Regions from separate parts of the Stenotrophomonas sp. 85239_Sma genome, predicted to be linked through region 2. Evidence: predicted binding sites of a transcription regulator. Region 2 holds the regulator's gene; the other holds the start of a gene.

Region 1 (10,427 bases), 660 kb from region 2:
GGATGTCAACGACGCACTGTGCCGGATCCTGGGTTACCCGCGCGAAGAGCTGCTGCAGGTCGATTTCCAGCGCCTGACCCATCCCGATGACCTGCAGGCCGACCTGGCCCTGGTGCGGGACCTGCTGGACGGACGGCGCAGCCATTACCACCTGGAAAAGCGCTATCTCGACCGCGACGGCCGCATCATATGGGCCCGGCTGTCGGTGTCGCTGGTGCGCAACGAGCATGGCGAACCGCTGCATTTCGTGTCGCAGATCCAGGACATCACCGCCCAGCGCAGCAGCGAGCAGCGCCTGTTCGAGAGTGAACAACGCAGCCGCATCACCCTGGATGCGGTGGCTGACCTGGTGCTCAGCGTCAGCCTTGATGGCCGCATCGACTACGCCAACGCGGCCGCGGTGCGTACCCTGGCCGGGGATGGCGCGTTGTCGCTGGCCGGACACAAGGTGCAGGACGTGCTGGCGTTGACCACCGAGTACGCGCCCGGCTCGGTATTGGATGTGTCAGTACTGCTGGACCCGGAGAGCAATGCGGTGGACCTGCACGCCGACCTGCTGCTGCGGCTGGGCACGGCAACGGTACCGGTGGACCTGACCCGCGCCTGGCTGCGCGATGATGAAGGCCATGTGCGCGGTGCAGTCTGGGTGCTGCGCGACGACACCCAGCAGCGCGCGCGCCAGCGCGAAGCCCGGCACCTGGCCGAGATCGATCCGTTGACTGAGCTGAGCAACCGCCGCGGCTTCGAGGTGCACCTGCAGCAGGCGATCACCCGCGTCGAGCGCACCGGTCAGGCAGCCTCGCTGATGTACATCGATCTGGACCGCTTCAAGCCGGTCAACGACACCTGGGGCCATCTGGCCGGCGATGCCGTGCTATGGGCGGTGGCCAGCGTGCTGCGCCATGGCGTGCGCGATTCGGACGTGGTGGCGCGGCTGGGGGGGGACGAATTCGCGGTGATCCTGTCCGGTTGTACGCCACGTCGTGCGGCCCGTATCGGTGGTGAACTGCTGCACACGCTGGCCTCCCTGTCGATTCCGTGGGACCAGGACCGGCTGCGGGTCGGTGCCAGCATTGGTATCGCGCCGTTGGCCAGCGGCATGAGCGTGGACCAGGCGGTCGCTGCGGCTGATGCCCAGTGCTACCGGGCCAAGGCGTTGGGCCGCAACAACGTGCAGGTACAGGGCGAGCTGTCCGAAAGTCCGGGTGACGACGGCGAACCGGGCTGAACCGGTCCGCACCACCGGGAGCCAGCGCGGTGCCGATGGGGCACTGGGCGTTGGATTGGAGCGGTGACATCGGCCCATGCCCGGCGGGGCACTCCGGCCCGTCTCAGTCCGTGAGAGGGCAGGGCGGAACAATCACCCCTCCCCCGGACAAGAGATCTGACGATGATGGCCTGGAATCGAAACGTCGTTGCCGCCTATGCGCCCGCCATGGTTGGCTGGTGCCTGGCGCTGGCCAGCTGGCTGCGCCTGGAACAACTGCGCGACGACTTGCATGCGAAGGCGTTGCTGCCAGTGCTGCAGGGCGGCGCGGTGACGTTGCTGGTGCTGACGCTGGCCTGCACGTTGGCAGCAAGCGCGGTGCTGTGGCGTTCCCGCCGGCCGCCGCGCCAGCCCACCGCTGGATGATCTACAGCGCAGCGGGCTTCATCAGTACGAACCGGCAGGGCGCGCGTTGGAAAGCATTGATCTGCGGCACCAGACGCTGGAAGTGCTCGCTGGCGCAGTGGGCGTCGAGGGCGCCGTGGTCGGGCCACAGCTCGATGAAGACGAAGTGCCCAGGATCCTTCTCGTCAACGAACAGCTCATAGCTGATGCACAGTGGTTCGCGCTGCGTGCAGGCGACCAGTTCCCGGTACAGCGGCAGGACGTGGTCCAGGGCTTCGGGGTAAATGAAGTCTTCGGCGATCACCTTCAGCATGTGCGAATCCGTGCAGGGGAGGCATCCGATGATAGTGCCGGCGCCCCGCCGGCACTTCACCGTCAACGCAATACATTGTCCGAATTCACCATACGCACATCGTGCATCTGGTTGAGGTAAGCCTCGTAGTAGCCCTTGTGCGAGACGCCGACGATGGCCAGCATGCGGCGGCCCGGATGCAGGCCCAGCACATCGCGGATGTTGGCGACCATGCGCAGGTTGCGCGTTTCCCAGTAGCCCACATACATCCTGCCGAAGGCTTTTGGCGAGGGCTCGACGAGCGTCGCGCCGAAATCGCTCTGGTAAGCGGTCATCGCTACCGTGGGACTGTTGTACGCCCTGTACAGCGCCATGACACCCCCGGGCTTGTCCAGATCGGCCAACAAGCGTTTATCCGCGTCCTTGCGTGCCTGGGTATGGGCGTTGTTCCAGGCACCGGTGATGGCCGCGCTCGCCGCCGCTTCATCCTCGGCGGGTGTGGGGGAATCGGCCGTGTGGTCGTCCACGGCCCACAGGCGCTCATGCCCGAGGCGGGCGGCGACTTCGGCGGCGATCAGATGGGTTTCATTGCGGCGAACCAGGCCCTTGTCGAGGATCTCGACCAGCGCCGGAGTCAATCCATCACCGTCCTTGCGCTCGGACGCAGGCAGGCGCAGCCACTGCACCTGCGCTGAGCCGCGTTCGCCTGCTGCCAGGAACAGCGCGGCGAGCCGACGACGTTGTGCGGGCGTCGGGTTGTTCGGCCAGGTTGCGAGCAGGCGCTCGGCCTGGGTGTTCGCCGCAGGCACGTCCAGTCCCGTCGCAACCTGCGCAGCGGTGGTGTCGAAGCAGTAGGTGGCCACGCTCTCCGCATAGCGGGCCGGATAACGGCGCATGAAATCGCACTGGAGGCCAGACAGGTCTTCGGTAGCGATCAGCTCGGGTTTCCAGGCGACCAGTCGCTGCAGCAATGGCTCAAGCGAGGCCGGCTGGAAGGACGTGGGAAGGCCGGACAAATGGGTGGTGCCGAGTACCAGCACTTCGTTCGGGCGCCCGGCTGGGGGGCCCTTCAACCGGTCTGGGTGGAAGGCCGGTCGATAGGCCGTGTCGGTGGCCAGCGCGCTGTTGCTGCACATGGCCAGGAAGAGAAGGGTGGCAATGCGAGGGAACATGCGATCTCCATGTCGATGAGCGTCCTGCGGGACGTTCATGCTGTTCGCTTTTTCCTGCTGGGGAATCCCGCATTGGTCATGTAAACCTTTCTGCCTTGAGCTGCATCCTTCTGCTGAGCGATGCTGTATTCAGTGCTCAGGCATTGCTGCATTCCGCTACCCGGTGGCGGGGGAGGGCCTGAGTCCCTTGGTGGGCAGGTTGTGGCACGTGAGCGGAACGTGAAGTACACGGCAATCGTCGACCACATTCCGTCTGCAATGTACGGAGTTGCGACGGACGTCGCGGAATCCCGCTAAAGCGGCCGACGGCATCGCCGATACTCCCTCTGGATCCCGCTCCAGCCACCCGCCGCAGGACCCCAGACTGCCCCGATGGGCGGTCCGCGCAGTGTGTTCCGCCGCTCCCCAATGCTGATCGGACCCGCACCAGACGTTCTTGCCAGCTGCTCGAGGGGTGCCTGCGGGCACCTGCAGTCCCAAGCAACCGAAGTTGCCGCCGGGCATCCCGCCCGTCGGATCGCAACCGCTTACCGGACACCGAGGATCAGACAATGCTCATTCCAGGCTTCACGGCGGACGCGCAGGCGCCGGCCGAGCTGCATACCCGTTGGTCGCCGTGGCGCGCGCTGCTGGGTGCCCTTGCCCCGCAGCAGCGGACCGGCACCGAGTCGATGGCAACCGACCGCGCCGAACTTGAAGCCCAGGTCGCGGCGCTGCATCGCGTGCAGGCGGTCATCGAGTTCGCCCTCGATGGCACGATCCTGCAGGCCAACGACAACTTCCTGCAGGCGATGGGCTACCGGCTGGAGGATATCCAGGGAAAGCACCATTCCCTGTTCGTCGATCCCGAGCAGGCGCGCAGCGCCGAATACCGTGACTTCTGGGCGCGGCTGGGACGTGGCGAATATGACGCTGGCCAGTACCGGCGTTTCGGCAAGAACCAGCGCGAGATCTGGATCCAGGCCTCGTACAACCCGGTGCTGGACCGTCAGGGGCGTCCGTACAAGGTAGTCAAGTTCGCCACTGACATCACCGCGCAGAAGCTGCAGGCGGCCGACTCGGCTGGCCAGCTGGCTGCCATCGACAAGTCGCAGGCCGTGATCGAGTTCAGCATGGATGGCCGCATCCTGTCGGCCAACGACAACTTCCTGGCCGCCACCGGTTACAGCCTGGACGAAGTGCGCGGGCAGCACCATTCGTTGTTTGTCGAGCCCGAGCATCGCGGCAGCATCGAGTATCGCCAGTTCTGGGAGAAGCTCGGCCGTGGCGAATACGATGCCGGCCAGTACCGGCGCCTTGGCAAGGGCGGGCGCGAGGTCTGGATCCAGGCGTCCTACAACCCGATCCTGGACCTCAACGGAAAGCCGTTCAAGGTCGTCAAGTACGCCACCGACATCACCGCGCAGGTGCATGAGAACCAGGCCATGCAGCGTGCCGTGGCGCAGACCCGCGAGGTGGTGGCTGCCGCCAAGCAGGGTGATCTGACCCAGCGCGTGGCCACCACCGACAAGCGCGGGCCGATCGCCGAGCTGTGCGAAGGCGTGAATTCGCTGGTCGAGGCGATGGCCGCGATCATCGGTCAGATCAAGTTCGCCGCCGACACCATCGCGGTCGGTGCAACCGAGATCGCGCAGGGCAACAGCGATCTGTCGCAGCGCACCGAGCAGCAGGCAGCGTCGCTGGAGGAGACCGCGGTGTCGATGAAGGGCCTGGCCGAGACCGTGCAGCGCACCGCGACCAACGCACGGCAGGCCAGCCAGCTGGCCGGAGGCGCCGCTGATGTCGCCGCGCGCGGCGGCAACGTGGTGCACGAAGTGGTCGAGACCATGGCGGTGATCAACGCGTCCTCGCGGCGCATCGTCGACATTATCGGCGTGATCGACGGCATCGCCTTCCAGACCAACATCCTTGCGTTGAACGCGGCGGTGGAGGCGGCGCGAGCAGGTGAACACGGGCGTGGCTTCGCCGTGGTTGCTACCGAGATCCGCGAGCTGTCGCAGCGTTCGGCCAGCGCAGCCAAGGAGATCAAGCAGCTGATCGATGCATCGGTTGCCAATGTGGGCGCCGGCACGGCGCAGGTTGAGAGCGCCGGCCGTACCATGGACGAGATCGTGGTCAACGTGCGCCGGGTCAGTGACCTGATGTCCGAGATCAGCACGGCAGCACAGCAGCAGAGCGACGACATCCAGCAGATGAACCATGCCGTCGACCTGATCGACCAGGGCACGCAGCAGAACGCCGCGCTGGTAGAGGAAGCCTCCGCCGCGGCGCGCAGCATGGAAGAACAGTCGGCGCAGCTGCTGCAGACCGTGGCCAGCTTCCGCGTGCAGGGCGGGGCTGGGCACATGCATGGTGCGGCGGTGCTGCGCGCGGTCTAGGCCAAGCGGTCGGAGGGCTGTTTCCCGGTCTCGAGGCCCGAGGCAGCCTGCACGCAGTTGCGGCCGGCATGCTTGGCGCGGTACAGGGCATGGTCGGCGCGGTCGACCAGGCCGCGCGGGTCGGCCTGCTCATGTGCGGCCTGCCAGGCCACGCCGATGCTGATGGTCACGTAAGCCTCGGCGGCGGGCAGCGCGGCGGCTTCCACGGCGGCGCGCAGGCGCTCGCCCAGGTCCAGGGCGTGGGTTGCGTCGGGCGCGGGCAGGGCAGCGATGAATTCCTCGCCGCCATAGCGGGCCAGCAGGTCATCACCGCGTTGCAGGCAGCCCTCGAGGATCGCGGCGACCGCCTGCAGGCGGCGATCACCTTCCGGGTGCCCGTAGGTGTCATTGAGTCGCTTGAAGTGGTCGATGTCGATCATCAGCACCGCCAGCCCCATGCCCTGGCGGCGAGCGCGACCGCGCGCGCTGATGAGCGATTCATCGAAGTTGCGGCGGTTGCCCAGGCCGGTCAGCGGATCGCGCCGGGCCAGCAGCGCCAGTTCGTCGCGCTCGCGCTGGATCTGGGCCTGGGTCAGCACGCCGCGTAGCGCGTAGCCGAGCAGGGCACCGATGAAACCGACCGAGGCCAGGGTCGGCTGCAGGCGTGCGACCAGCAGCGCCACCATCATCAGCAGCAACGGCAGCATCAGTGGCGCGCTGGCATCGACGATGCGGCGAAGGTTGCGCGGCACAGCCACTGCTGGTGGGCGGTGCAGGCTGCCGGCCAGCACGGCCAACAGCACGAACAGCCCGCTGATCAGCAGGTCCCCCCAGGCACCATTGGGTACCTGCGGCTGCCAGGTATTGATGTAGAACGCCAACAGGAAGTAGCCCAGCGCGTAGATCGTCAACGTGCGGAAGAAGTCACGGCGGTCGGCATTGTCCTCGGCCAGGAAGCGGATCAGTGCGAAGCAGAACACCAGGCTGTTCTGCACGCTGCTCATGGTGTTCAGGCACTGCGTCCACAGGGCGGTATTGAAGTGCGCCATCGCCCGCGTGTGCCCGTAGTACAACAGCCACAGCAACCCGATGATCAGCAGGTCCACCGCGCGGATGTAGCGGTTGCCACCGCCTGGGCTGGCGGCCACGTAGGTCAGGGGAATCCGGTAGAACACGTACAGAACCAGTGAAGGTACGGTCATCTGCGCAGGATCGAGGCCGGCCACATTGCGGTACAGCAGGGCCAGCAGGGCCAGCGAGAACAAGCCGACCGCAGCGCCCAGCGTCCGCCATTTGCAGGCCGCCTGATGGCTGTCACGTGCACGCCGCACGCAGGCCAGTGCGGCCAGCAGTGGGGCGGTGATCAGCATCAGGTAGGAGCCGATCGGGTCCTGCGGGCCGACAAAGGTAATGACGAGCGCGTGCGTGACCAGGAAAAACAGTGCCGCACGCAACGTCATGCATTCCCCCGCCCCCAGCTCCGGCTGGGATCACGATAGGCAGAAGTAGGTGAGGCTGGCAAGAAAAGTGTGAGCTACGTCTATTTTAAACCTTGCCGTAGATTGCAGTTGTGTGTCATCGAGGTGACGCAGAGCCTTCCACCTGGGCATACATCCAGAAGTCACGGGGCTGTCCCCGAACCCGCCGGTAAGCGCGCAGCAGGCCTTCGCGCTGCATGCCGAGGCGTTCCAGCACGGCGATCGAGCGGGCGTTGCTGTCCAGGACGGTCGCCTGGATACGGACCAGGGCGTGTGCGGCACGGCCCCATTCGAGCACCGCGCGTGCTGCGTGCGTGGCCAGTCCCTGACCCTGCCAGCGCGGATCAAGATCATAGGCGAGTTCGCCGCGGCCATGCGATAGGTCGATTCCGTTCAGGCCAACGGTGCCGATCAGCTGGTCGTCGGCGTTCACCAGCGCCCAGCGCTGGTCCGTTGCCGTGGGCAGGTAACTGGCGATCTGGCGTCGCAGTGCCATTTCGGAAACGTCGCCCCAGCTGGTGTGCCGGGTCACGCCCGGCAGCGAGAGATAGCGGGACCAGGCGGCAGCATCATCCACGTGCAGTGGACGCAACCGTGCGGGCAGGGTTGCAGGGAGCGTGGGCAGGGCGGGCGTTGGCATCGTCGCCAGTGTCGGCGCCCCGGCCCTGAAAATGCAAAAGGCCAGGTCGGGGACCTGGCCTTTGATGCAGTGGTGCCGGTGAAAGGACTCGAACCTTCATGGGGTTACCCCCGGCTGATTTTGAGTCAGCTGCGTATACCATTCCGCCACACCGGCAGGCAGCGTGCGAGTGTAACCGAGGTCGGCGGGAGATGCATAGTAGGAGGGCCTATCAGGGCGGTTCCTGTCGGCATTGGCTCCTTGGTAGCTATACTCCCAGTGTGCAATTGCCTCCAGGAGCGGTAGCTGATGACAGTGTTGCAGGACCTGAGGGTGCTGGTGGTCGAGAACGACGAAATGAGTGCGGCCCTGCTGCAGATGCAGCTGGTGCATGCCGGTGCGACCGTGGTCGGGCTCGCAGCGAGCGTGTCCGAAGCCCTGCAGCTGCTCGAGCAGAGCACCCCGGACGTGGCCCTGCTGGACTACCGGCTGGCCCGCAACGAGACCAGTGAGCCGGTGGCCGCAGCGCTTTCGGCACGTGGCATTCCGTTCGTGCTGGCCACCGGAATGCTGGCCGAGCAGCTGCCGGCGCCGATGTTGGAGGGTCTGTTGCTGGTCAAGCCGTACCTGTCAGCCGATCTGTCGCGGGCGCTGGCGCGTGCGGTTGGCCGCTCCAGCGTCCAGGCCTGAGCCGCTCGCCGTGCACCGGCGGGGGTATGCTGCTGGGGCCTGAATGCTCAGGCCTACAAGGAGAGTGGCATGCAGAAGTGGATCAAGCGCATGGTTGCTGCGGGTGTCCTTTCGATGGCGGTCTTCGGTGGTACGGCGTCTGCCGCATGGTGCGGCCAGCCCTGTTTCCAGCTCTACAAGAGCTGTATCGCGCGCGGCGGTGAAGTTGAGCAATGCCTGCAGGAACAGGCCTTCTGCGAAGAGGCGATATGCGGCGGCAACCCCTGAACCAGGAACCCCGCCCAGGCGGGGTTTTTCAATTGCGCCTGGCGCTCAGCCCGCTTCCTCGTACACGTAACGGATCTCCTCGCGGTCATCGAGGATCTGGTACTGGCGTGCCAGGTCATCCGGGTCGGGATTGAGCCAGGCGTCGAGGTGTTCCCTGCGGATCGGTACCACGCCGCGGTCATGCCCGGCCGCGGCGACGTCGCTGGAAGGTGCGTCGGTGATCGTGGCAAACGACAGCAGGCGGCCTTCCGGTCCTTCCCATTCCGCCCAGAGGCACGCCAGCAGCAGGTCGCGGGGCGGATCGGGACGGAATTCGAGCACCACGTCCTGTTCCTTTTCGTCGGCACCGAGGGTGCGGCCGGCGATGGCGTGGCGTGGCACGTGCTCGTAGAACGCCTGCACCACTACCACGCCGTGGCGCAGTCCGAACGCACCCCGCCAGTAACCCTCCAGGCTGTCGCGCCGCGCATTGTAGGTGCCGGGGTACAGCACGTCGTTGCGCGCCGGCTTGTCCGGCAGCCGGCACTGGTAGCGCATCGGCTTGATCACGCGCTGGCCGTTCTCGCTGACCATCACCGGCGCGTAGGTGCCAGGGAAGATGCGGTTGTCGCGCGGCAGCAACTGCACCCGATGCAGGTCCTCCAGTCGGGCCTGCGCGCGCTCGATGCGGTTGCCGGCCACGCGCAGGTCATGGCGTGCCTTCTGGGTGGGCCGGGTGGCCAGCGTGGCATGGGCGATATCGCGTCGTTCGCGTTGCCGGGCCAGTTCGGCCTCCAGTGCCTGCCGCTCCTGCGCATGCCATTGCTGGATCTTCGTCACGATGTCCCGTCCCTGTTCGGTACGCGCGCCGGCGAATCCGTCATCCATCGCCTTCGGGGTCTTCGGCCGCTTCTTGCCCGGATCGTGTGCGTACAGTTCGGCGAACTCTTCCAGCGACAGGATGGCGCCGAACTCGCGTACCAGCTTGGCGTAGTCAGCGCGGATAAGGGCGGAATAGCACATGGGACTGTGGAGGGCCTGGGTCGCAGCAGCTGCGACGTGGATGCGGCAGGATAGCCCGACCTACAGGGAGATACCGCATGAACGATTCCATCGCCTGCCAGTTCCGCGAAGCCGTGCCCACGGTCGAGGACTACTGCCAGCTGCGTGTACTGGCCGGCCTCAGCGCCAAGACCCGGGAAGCAGCTGCGCGCGCACTGCCCAACACGCTGTTTGGTGTCTGTGCGTACCAGGGCAGTGAGCTGGTGGCGATGGGGCGCATCGTCGGCGATGGCGGTTGCCATCTGCAGGTCTGCGATATCGCGGTGCTGCCGCGGCTGCAGGGGCAGGGACTGGGCAAGGAGGTGATGCGGCGCCTGGATGGCTGGATGCAGGCCAACCTGCCGCCATCGGCGTACGTCAGCCTGCTGGCCGATGGCGAGGCGCATCGGTTGTACGCCCAGTTTGGTTTCGCACCCACGGCACCAGCATCGATCGGGATGTATCGGCGGTTCTGAGCCGTAATCGGGGTGAAGCCATCCACGATGGCGTGGATCTACCGGGGACCTGCAGTAGATCCACGCCATGCGTGGATAGGGCCTTCCCAGGAATCGCGGGCAAAGAAAAACCCCGGCCGAAGCCGGGGTTTCCAAGAATTGGCGTCCCCACGGGGATTCGAACCCCGGTCGCCACCGTGAAAGGGTGATGTCCTAGGCCTCTAGACGATGGGGACGCACGAAAACTTCAAGTTGTAGAACCTTCGACGGCCTAATGTCGAAGTGGTGGAGCCAAGCGGGATCGAACCGCTGACCTCCTGCATGCCATGCAGGCGCTCTCCCAGCTGAGCTATGGCCCCAATGAAACTCCGGATGATCTGCCGGGAGCAGAGTCCGTTTTGAAACTGGCGTCCCCACGGGGATTCGAACCCCGGTCGCCACCGTGAAAGGGTGATGTCCTAGGCC
Region 2 (10,427 bases):
GGCAAGGCCCCGGCTGCGGACGCGGCAGGCGGTGGCACCGATGCTGCCGCACTCAACGCACTCGGCCGCCCGGCGGCACCGGCACCGACCGCCGAACTGAGCTGGGACGAACTGCGCCCGGTCGATCCGCTGGGCCTGGAGGTCGGCTACCGGCTGATTCCGCTGGTAGACAGCAACCAGGGCGGCGAACTGATGGCACGCATCAAGGGCGTGCGCCGCAAGCTGACCCAGGATGTCGGTTTCCTGATCCCGTCGGTGCACATCCGCGACAACCTGGAACTGCCGGCCAACGGTTACCGCGTGCTGGTGCACGGCGTACCGGTGGCCACCGCCGAGATCCACCCCGACCGCGAGCTGGCCCTGGACCCAGGCAGCGCCCTCGGCGCACTGGAAGGCATCGCCGGCAAGGACCCCGCGTTCGGCCTGGATGCCACCTGGATCCAGCCGCACCAGCGCGCCCAGGCCGAAACGCTGGGCTACACCGTGGTCGACCCGGCCACCGTGGTCGCCACCCACCTCTCGCACCTGATCCGCGAACACGCGCCGGAACTGCTCGGCCACGAGGAAGTGCAGCACCTGCTGGCCAACCTGGCCAAGAGCGCGCCCAAGCTCGTCGAAGATCTGACGCCAAAGGCGCTGCCGCTGTCGGCGGTGGTGCGCGTGCTGCAGAACCTGCTGGTCGAGCGCATTCCGATCCGCCAGCTGCGCAAGATCGCCGAAGCGCTGGTCGAACATGCGCCCAGCAGCCAGGACCCGGCCGTGCTGACCGCCGCCGTGCGCACCGCGCTGGGCCGCTTCATCGTGCAGGAGATCGCCGGAATGTCGGCGGAGCTGCCGGTGTTCACCCTCAACCCGCAATTGGAACGTGTCTTGCAGGAGTCCACGCAGGGCAACGGCGCCGCGCTGGAACCCGGACTCGCTGAGCGACTGCACCAGAGCCTGGCCGAATGTGTCAGCAAGCAGGAAGCCCGCAACGAGCCCGCGGTCGTGCTGGTACCTGGCCCGGTGCGCGCCGCGCTGGCCCGCCTGGTCCGCCACAGCGTTCCGTCGCTGTCGGTCCTGGCCTACAGCGAGGTGCCGGAGGACAAGCGCCTGAAGCTGGTCGGAACGATCAGCTGACGCCGCCCTCCGATGCGCCAGAAAACAGACACCACTTTCGAACCCACGCACCAGACAGATACCAAGGGGAACCCGCACCGTGCAGACCACCGACCACCCGAGTTCCCCGACCGCCACCCCGCCGTCTTCGTCCCGTGACCACAGCATGAAAATCAAACGATTCGTCGCCGCCGACATGCGCTCGGCCATGAACCTGGTGCGCAAGGAACATGGTCCTGACGCCGTGATCCTGTCCAACCGCCGGATCGAGGAAGGCATCGAGATCGTCGCCGCCGCCAACTACGACGAGAGCGCCGTGCAGCGTGCACTGGAAGCCTCGCGCCGCGACGTGGCCCCGCCGCCGGCACCCAGGCCGCGCACCGCCGCCGACGCGGTGATCGCCGCGGTCACCCGCCGCCGCAGCAGCACCCCGGCGCCGGAACCGGTCGCCGCCACCACCTCGGCCGTCGCCGCCCTCGCCCGTGCCGCCGTCGGTGCCACCGGCCGCACCCTGGACAGCGCCGACGAAATCGTGCCGACCCGCGGCAGCACCGGCTTCGCCGCCACCCTGGCGCGCGCCGCCGTCAACGAACCGGCACTGCCGGAACAGAGTTACGCCCCGTTTGCCGAAGCCATCGTCGCACCGGCGGCCACCAGCGCCACGCCGGCCAACCGCGCCCGCTTCCAGATCGATCCGCCGCACGAGGCGCATCACGAAAGCGCCGCACCGGCCGTTCAGCCACCGCCGCTGCCGACCGCTGCCGTGACCGATGCGCAGCCCGAGATCGCCCGCAGCGAACCGGCAGCGGCCGAAGCCGCCGTCGACGCCAGCCCGGCCCCCATGCTGGCCCCGGCACCGACGCTGACCGTGGTCGCCCAGGACGACGCCGAGATCCGCCAGCTGCGCCAGGAAGTGGCCGGCATGCGCCAGGTGATCGAGCGCGAGATGAACCGCTTCACCGACGAGCGCCTGCGTGGCTGCCCGGTGCGCGCCACCGCGCTGGACCTGATGGACGAATACGGCTTCGATGCCGGCCTGGCCCGCGACGTGGCCATGCAGATCCCGCTGGAGACCGAGGCCCACCGCGGCCGCGGCCTGATGCTGGGGCTGATCTCGCGCAAGCTGCCGATCGCCCCGGTCGACCCGCTGGAAGAAGGCGGTGTGATCGCCCTGGTCGGCCCCACCGGCGCCGGCAAGACCACCACCATCGCCAAGCTGGCCTCGCGCTTCGCCGAGAAGCACGCGCCGCGTGACGTCGCCCTGGTCACCACCGACACCACCCGCATCGGCGCCCGCGAACAGTTGTATGGCTACGGCCGCCAGCTCGGCATCGCCGTGCACGAAGCCAACAGCGGCACCGACCTGGACCAGCTGCTGGAACGCCTGAAGGACTACAAGCTGGTGCTGATCGACACCGCCGGCCTGGGCCCGCGCGACCGCGCCCTGGCTGCCCAGCTGCAGTGGCTGCGCGCCGCCCGCCAGGTGCGCACGCTGCTGGTGCTGCCGGCCAACACCAGCTTCGGCGACATGGACGAGGTGGTCCGCCGCTTCGGTGCGGCCAACCTGCAGGGCCTGGTGCTGAGCAAGCTGGACGAGACCGGCCGCTTCGGCAACGCCCTGTCGGTGGCCGTGGACCACGCCCTGCCGATCACCTGGGTGACCGACGGCCAGGACGTCCCGGAAGACCTGCACCGGGCCAGTGCAGCCAATCTTGTACTTCGCCTTGAAGATTTGCGCCGAGCGGCCGATATGCCCTGCAACCCGGAGTTGAACCATGCCGTCGCGTGAGTACGCCAAGCTGACCAAGACCTTCCCGCTGTCGGCCACCCGCAGCGAGCCGCTGGGCCCTGTGCGCACCATTGCCGTGACCGGCGGCAAGGGCGGCGTGGGCAAGACCAACGTGTCGGCCAACCTGGCCGTGGCGCTGGCCGGCATGGGCAAGCGCACGCTGCTGCTGGACGCCGACCTCGGCCTGGCCAACATCGACGTGATCCTGGGGCTGAACCCCACCTTTACGTTGGCCGACCTGGTTGCCGGCCGCTGCACGCTGGATGACGTCATCGTTGAAGGCCCGAACGGCGTGCTGGTGGTCCCGGCCGCCTCCGGCCGCCGGCACATGGCCGAGCTGGCCCCGGCCGAACATGTCGGCCTGGTCAATGTGTTCTCCGAGCTGGAACGCGAGCTGGACATCATGGTGGTCGATACCGCTGCCGGCATCACCGATGGCGTACTGACCTTCTGCCAGGCCGCGCAGGACACCGTGGTGGTGGTCTGCGATGAGCCGGCCTCGATCACCGACGCCTACGCACTGATCAAGGTGCTGTCGCGCGAGCGCGGCGTGGACCGTATCCAGGTGGTGGCCAACATGGTGCGCGACCCGAACGAGGGTCGCGTGCTGTACGAAAAGTTGACCCGCGTCTGCGAGAAGTTCCTCGCCGATGTCTCGCTGAACTACCTGGGTTGCGTGCCGCAGGATGATTGGCTGCGCCTGTCGGTGCAGCGCCAGCAGCCGGTGGTGAAGGCCTACCCGTCCAGCCCATCGGCGCTGGCCATCACCGAGATCGCACGCCGCACCGCGCGCTGGCAGGCACCGACCGAACCGCGTGGCGGTGTCGAGTTCTTCCTCGAGCGCATTCTCAAACAGCGCGGGGTGGCCGCATGAAAGGCGCAGCCCAGTACAGGGAAGTCCAGCGCTCGGCGGCCAACGAGGTCATCGCCCAGCACTCGGACCTGGTGAGGCGCATCGCCCACCACCTGGCCGCACGCCTGCCGGCCAGCGTCGAAGTCGACGATCTGATCCAGGCCGGCATGATGGGCCTGATCGAAGCCTCGCGCAGCTACGACGCCGACCAGGGCGCCTCGTTCGAAACCTATGCCTCGATCCGCATCCGCGGCTCGATGATCGACGAGATCCGCCGTGGCGACTGGGTGCCGCGCTCGGTGCACCGTCGTGCACGCGACGCCGCCGCCACCATCCGCCGCCTGGAACAGAGCACGGGCCGTGCTGCCAGCGCCACCGAAGTCGCCGCCGCGATGGAGATGCCGCTGCCCGAGTACCTGCGGCTGATGGAAGACGCCGCACGTGGCCAGGTGCTGAGCCTGGAATCGCGCATCGAAGACCAGGGCGAACTGGACACCGTCGCCCAGGGCGGCCCGACCCCGCAGCAGGTCCTGGAGCGCGGCGAATTCGGCCGCGAGCTGGGCAAGGCGATCGGCCACCTGCCCGAGCGCGAACAGCTGGTGCTTTCGCTCTACTACGAGCAGGAGCTGAACCTGAAGGAGATCGGCGCCGTGCTCGGCGTGAGCGAGTCGCGGGTCTGCCAGATCCACGGCCAGGCCGTGCTGCGCCTGCGCGGCCGGCTGAAGATATTCGAGGCCGCCGATGCCGGCCTCGAAGAATGAACATCCCCGAGGCGTCTGCCCCCGGCCGCCCGGAATGAACAACAAAGGAACTCTGCTTTGAACAAGAACATGCGCATCCTGATCGTCGACGATTTCTCGACCATGCGTCGAATCGTCAAGAACCTGCTGGGCGATCTGGGCTTCACCAACACCGCCGAAGCCGAGGACGGGCATGCCGCGCTGTCGCTGCTGCAGAGCCAGTCGTTCGATTTCGTGGTCACCGACTGGAACATGCCGGTGATGACCGGTATCGAGCTGCTCAAGGCGATCCGTGCCGACGCCAAGCTGAAGACCCTGCCGGTGCTGATGGTCACCGCTGAAGCCAAGCGCGAGCAGATCATCGAAGCGGCCCAGAACGGCGTGAACGGTTACATCATCAAGCCGTTCACCGCGCAGACGCTGGAAGAGAAGCTCGGCAAGATCTTCGAACGCCTGGCAGCCAGCGCCTGATGGATACCACGGTCGACAAGAACGCCCTCGCCCTGCGCCTGCAGGAAGCCCTGGACGCACTGGAGTCCGGTGACGAAGCCGCGTGGCGGCAGCGCATCGATGGGCTGGTCGCGCTGCGCACGCAGCCGATGATGAGTGGCCTGTCGCGGCTGGCCCGCGAGCTGGGACAGGCACTGGGTGAACTGCCGACCGTGCCCAGCGAAGCCGGGGAACTGGACGATGCCTGCGCACGGCTGGACCACGTGGTGACGATGACCGAACAGGCCACCCACCGTACCCTGGACCTGGCCGAGGAATGCCGCAGCCTGACCGAACAGCTGCGCGCCGAAGGCCTGCAGCCGGGCCAGGACGCGCAGCTCGAGCGCATCCGCCACAACCTCACCGAGATCGCCCTGACCCAGAGCTACCAGGACCTGACCGGGCAGATCATCCGTCGCGTGGTCGGCATCGTCCGCCGCGTGCACGAAGGCTTCGGCGCGCTCGGCCTGCCGCCGGAACAGCATCGCACCGACCCGGAACTGGCCGGGCCGGCACTGAAGGGACTGGACCGCCACGCGGTCTCGCAGAACGACGCCGACGACCTGTTGTCGGATCTGGGGCTGTAAGCATGAGCGCTGTATCCGACGACATCACTGCCGATTTCATCATCGAGGCACAGGAGATCCTGGATCGCCTCGGCGAACAGCTGGTGTCGCTGGAGCAGGCACCGCAGGACGCCGAACAGCTCAATGCGGTGTTCCGGGGCTACCACACGCTGAAGGGCGGCGCCGGCTTCCTGGGTGTCACCGCCATGGTCGAGCTGTGCCATGCCGCTGAGGAAGCGCTGGGCGCCGCGCGTGCCGGCCAGGCCGTGCTGCAGGCCCATCACTTCGACGCCGCCCAGCAATCGCTGGATTACCTGCAGTCGATGCTGGATGCGGTGTCTTCCGGCACCGAGCCGGGCTATGCGCCGCCGGACCTGATCGCTCAGTTCGACGTGCATGGCAGTGCTGTGGCCGCACCCGCCGCCGCAGCAGCACCCGCTGCGGGTGGCAGCGACCTGATTACCGACGACGAATTCGAAGCGCTGCTCGACCAGCTGCACGGCGGCAACGCACCGACCGCAGTGGCGCCGGCAAGGAAGGCCGACGACGGGCTGATCAGCGAAGACGAGTTCGAAGCCCTGCTCGACCAGCTGCATGGTGGCGCCGCACCCGGCGCCAAGCCCGTGGCTGCGGTGGCGCCGGCACCGATCGCCGCCCCGCGCCCGGTGGCCGCACCGGCACCGGCACCGGCGGCCAAGCCGGCCGCCAAGCCGCTGGCCGAAGCCGAACACACCGTGCGCGTGGACACCAAGCGCCTGGATGCGATCGTCAACCTGATCGGCGAACTGGTGCTGTCGCGCAACCGGCTCAAGACCCTGCGTGCACGCCTGCGCGACGAGGAGCTGGACCGTGCGGTGTCCACCCTCGACATCGCCACCGCGCGCCTGCAGTCAGCGGTGATGCGCACCCGCATGCAGCCGGTGGGCAAGGTGTTCTCGCGCTTCCCCAAGGTCGCCCGCGACGTCGCCCGCTCGCTGAAGAAGGAAGTGGACCTGGAGCTGATCGGCGCCGAGACCGAGCTCGACCGCAACCTGGTCGAAGCGCTGGCCGACCCGCTGGTGCACCTGGTCCGCAACGCCATCGACCATGGCGTGGAAATGCCCGACCTGCGCGAAGCACAAGGCAAGCCGCGGATGGGCCATGTGCGGCTGTCGGCACAGCAGGAAGGTGACTACGTCAGCATCGAGGTGCAGGACGATGGTGCCGGCATCGATCCGGAAAAGCTGCGCGCGAAGGCACGCGAGAAGGGCCTGATCGATCCGGAAGCGGCTGCCCGCCTGAGCAGCGAGGAGTGCCTGCACCTGGTGTTCCTGCCCGGCTTCTCGACCAAGCAGCAGGTCACGGATATTTCCGGCCGCGGCGTTGGCATGGACGTGGTGCAGTCGCGCATCCGCGAACTCAGCGGCCAGATCCAGATCCAGTCGGAGCTGGGCCGCGGCAGCCGCTTCCTGATCCGCGTGCCGCTCACCCTGGCGATCCTGCCGACCCTGCTGGTGCAGGCCGGCGAGGACGTCTACGCGCTGCCGCTGGCGCGCGTGATGGAAGTGCTGCACGCACCGCGCACCTCGCTGGGCTGGTTCGATGGCCGCGCCGTGCTCGATCGCCGTTCGCACACGCTGCCGCTGGTCGATCTGCGCCAGTGGCTGGATGTGACGCCTGCTGCGTCGACCCTGCTGACGATCGTGGTGCTGCAGGCCGGCGAAGCGCGCTTCGGCCTGGTGGTGGACCAGGTGCGTGGGCGCGAGGAAGTGGTCATCAAGCCACTGCCGAAAGCGCTGCGCGGCCTGCGCGGTTATGCCGGTGCAACCTTGATCGGCGATGGTCGCATGGCCCTGATCCTGGATGTCGATGGCCTGCGCAGCCCGCACGATTGACCCGTTTGCTGAACCCGAAAAACTGTGAAGTCGCACCAGTAGCCCGTACCGGTGTCTCAAGTCCCATTCATACAAGCCGATACCGGATCCATGGATAGACTCAGCCTCATTGGACTCTTTCTCGCCCTGGCCTCGCTGGTCGGCGGCAGCATCCTCAAGGGCGCCGGCCTGGCGTCGTTGTGGTCGCCTGCGGCGTTCGTGATCGTCATCGTCGGCACTGTTGCCGCGATCCTGCTGCATACCTCGCCGGCGGTGTTCAAGCATGCGTTCAAGATCGTGCGCTGGGTGGTTCGCCCGCCCCACAGTGATCGCCGCGAGCTGATCCAGCAGATCGTCGAGTGGAGCAACATCGCCCGCCGCCAGGGCCTGCTGGGCCTGGAATCGCAGGTGGAAGCACAGCAGGACCCGTTCCTGCGCAAGGGCCTGCAGCTGCTGGTGGACGGCGTCGAGCCCGAATCGATGCGGCACATGCTGGAAATCGAACTGGGCAGCCAGGAACACCAGGACCAGGCCGGCGCCAAGGTGTTCGAGGCGATGGGCATCTATGCACCGACGCTGGGCATCATCGGCGCCGTGCTGGGCCTGATCGCGGTGATGAAGAACCTGGCCGACCCGAGCAAGCTCGGCCACGGCATCGCCGCCGCGTTCACCGCAACGATCTATGGCATCGCCTCGGCCAACCTGCTGTTCCTGCCGATCGCCGCCAAGCTCAAGAGTGTGATCTCGCACAACACGCGCGACCGCGAAATGGTCATCGAAGGCCTGATCTCGATCGCCCAGGGCGAAAACCCGCGCAACATCGAAACCAACCTTTCCGGCTTCCTGCACTGACATGGCCCGCCGCAAGCACCACGAAGAGCATGCCAACCACGAAGCATGGGCGATCCCCTATGCCGACCTGATGACGCTGCTGCTCGCCTTCTTCGTGGTCATGTACGCAATTTCCTCGGTCAACGAGGGCAAGTACCGGATCATGGCCGACGCACTCACCGATGCCTTCGGTGGCGCGCCGCGCACGATCAATCCGGTGCAGGTCGGCAACAAGCAGGTGCAGGGCGGCGGCTGGGACAGCCCCTCGGTGATCAAGTCCGGCACCAAGATCGGTCCGTCCGCACCGGCACCCTCGCACGACCCGACCCTGCTGCCGTCGATGGCCTCGCAGATGCGCATGCCGGTTTCGGTACACAACCAGGAACAGATCGCGCGCGCCGAGCGCCAGCTCAACAGCATCGCCGACCGCCTCACCGCCGCGCTGGCGCCGCTGATCGACCGCGGCATGATCAGCGTGCGCCGCACCGAGCTGTGGATCGAAGTCGAGATCAACAGCGACATCCTGTTCCCCACCGGCTCGGCCGCGCTGGACGTGCACGCGCGGCGAACCCTGGCCAGCCTGGCTGAAGTACTGCGCGACGTACCCAACAGCGTGCGCGTGGAAGGCCACACCGACAACGTGCCGATCGCCACTGCCACCTTCCCGTCCAACTGGGAGCTGTCGGCCGGACGCGCCGCCAGCGTGGTGCACCTGTTCGCCGACCAGGGCGTGCAGCCATCGCGCCTGGCGATGGTCGGCTATGGCCAGTTCCGCCCGCGCGAAGAAAACGACAGCGCGCAGGGCCGAAACCGCAACCGCCGGGTGATGGTCATCATCCTGGCCGACACCTCGCACTCGGTGGATCCGCTTGGGCAACGCCTGAACGCGGCCTCCGGCGCCACTGACAGCACCGCCACCGAACAGGCCGCCGCAACGCCGGCCCGCGCTCCCACCTCCCCCATCGCACCGGTGACGTTGCCGCCGGTGCCGGCTGGCAGCCGCGTCGGCGCCGCCGTTCCCCCGGCAATGAAGGAGTAACCCGATGCGCATCTGGGCAGTCGCCAACCAGAAGGGCGGTGTCGGCAAGACCACCACCACCCTCGCCCTCGGCCGCGGGCTGGCCGCGCTCGGCCATCGCGTGCTGCTGATCGACCTCGATCCGCATGCCTCGCTCAGCCGCGCCTTCGGCGTGCCGGTGGATCCGCCGCCGGCCGGCGTGCTGGAACTGTTCGGCGCCCCGCCGGCCGACCTTGCCAGCCTGTGCCATGCCAGCAACATCCATGGCCTGGACTACGTCTGCGCACAGTCCGCGCTGGCCACGCTGGAACGCCGCAGCGCCAACCAGCCTGGACTCGGCCTGGCCCTGCAGAACGCGCTGGCGCGCCACCAGGGTCAGCACGACTACATCCTGCTGGACTGCGCGCCGACCCTTGGCCTGCTGATGATCAACGCACTGGCCGCCGCCGACCGCCTGATCATCCCGACCCAGGCCGAGCCGCTGGCCCTGCACGGCCTGGACGGCATGGTCCGCACCGGTGAGATGGTCGAGCGTTCGCGTCGCCGACCGCTGCCGATCTCGATCCTGCCGACCCTGTTCGATCGCCGCACCCGCGCAGGCAACGAGTCGCTGCGCACCATGCAGGACCGCCACGGCAGCCGCGTATGGGAAGACGCGATTCCGATCGACACCCGCATCAGCAACGCCGCCGGCCTGACCCTGCCGAGCGTCGGCGAGGACTACCCGGGCCGTGGCCTCGCCGCCTACCGTCGCGCGTTGAACTGGATCCTCGGCGAGGATGCCCGTGCCCTGGAGCAGGCCGCATGAACAGTACCGGCATCCTCGACGACTACCTGGACGAACTGCTCGGCGAGGCGATCGCCCCGGCCGCCGTTCCCCTGCCCGCGCCGGTCAGCGCCGCCCCGGACCAGCCCAGCCAAGCCTCTGCCGAACGCGAGCCGACCTGGGATGACCTGCCGGCCGAGGTGATCTACGAAACCGAGACCATCGCCGCTGCCGCTTCCGCTTCCGTGGACAACGCCTCACTGGAGGCCGCCTTCGAGGCCGCCTCCGCGCCTGTCAGCGTGATCGATGCAGAACGCGAACCGACGTGGGACGACCTGCCCGCCGAAGTGATCTACGAAACGGACGCCCTCGTCGCAGTCCCGGCCGACGATGGCGCCGCGCTGGAGGCTGCCTTCGAGGCCGC

The links. Region 2 encodes FliA, which starts transcription of late flagellar genes. Its sites were predicted from a motif close to TAAAGTTTNNCNNNCNNNGGCCGATAA; they were not measured.
Region 1: a site for FliA is predicted at 3,371-3,397, ahead of ACYKG1_RS12940 (methyl-accepting chemotaxis protein). Genes of this name have one in related genera too.

Annotation. Positions count from the first base shown of each region.
Region 1 covers NZ_CM151163.1:2,755,328-2,765,754, reverse strand. The annotation lists gene ACYKG1_RS12960 (PAS domain S-box protein) at 1-1,228, shown strand, start outside; gene ACYKG1_RS12955 (hypothetical protein) at 1,394-1,633, shown strand; gene ACYKG1_RS12950 (putative quinol monooxygenase) at 1,635-1,925, opposite strand; gene ACYKG1_RS12945 (DUF5694 domain-containing protein) at 1,988-3,076, opposite strand; gene ACYKG1_RS12940 (methyl-accepting chemotaxis protein) at 3,628-5,454, shown strand; gene ACYKG1_RS12935 (GGDEF domain-containing protein) at 5,451-6,893, opposite strand; gene ACYKG1_RS12930 (GNAT family N-acetyltransferase) at 7,009-7,551, opposite strand; tRNA gene ACYKG1_RS12925 (tRNA-Leu) at 7,622-7,707, opposite strand; gene ACYKG1_RS12920 (response regulator) at 7,840-8,220, shown strand; gene ACYKG1_RS12915 (hypothetical protein) at 8,290-8,487, shown strand; gene ACYKG1_RS12910 (SOS response-associated peptidase family protein) at 8,533-9,489, opposite strand; gene ACYKG1_RS12905 (GNAT family N-acetyltransferase) at 9,567-9,983, shown strand; tRNA gene ACYKG1_RS12900 (tRNA-Glu) at 10,123-10,198, opposite strand; tRNA gene ACYKG1_RS12895 (tRNA-Ala) at 10,246-10,321, opposite strand; tRNA gene ACYKG1_RS12890 (tRNA-Glu) at 10,368-10,427, opposite strand, start outside.
Region 2 covers NZ_CM151163.1:2,100,032-2,110,458, reverse strand. The annotation lists gene flhA (flagellar biosynthesis protein FlhA) at 1-1,119, shown strand, start outside; gene flhF (flagellar biosynthesis GTPase FlhF) at 1,265-2,887, shown strand; gene ACYKG1_RS09900 (MinD/ParA family ATP-binding protein) at 2,874-3,761, shown strand; gene ACYKG1_RS09895 (RNA polymerase sigma factor FliA) at 3,758-4,501, shown strand; gene cheY (chemotaxis response regulator CheY) at 4,559-4,951, shown strand; gene ACYKG1_RS09885 (protein phosphatase CheZ) at 4,951-5,556, shown strand; gene ACYKG1_RS09880 (chemotaxis protein CheA) at 5,559-7,409, shown strand; gene ACYKG1_RS09875 (flagellar motor protein) at 7,500-8,240, shown strand; gene motD (flagellar motor protein MotD) at 8,242-9,258, shown strand; gene ACYKG1_RS09865 (ParA family protein) at 9,263-10,045, shown strand; gene ACYKG1_RS09860 (chemotaxis protein CheW) at 10,042-10,427, shown strand, end outside.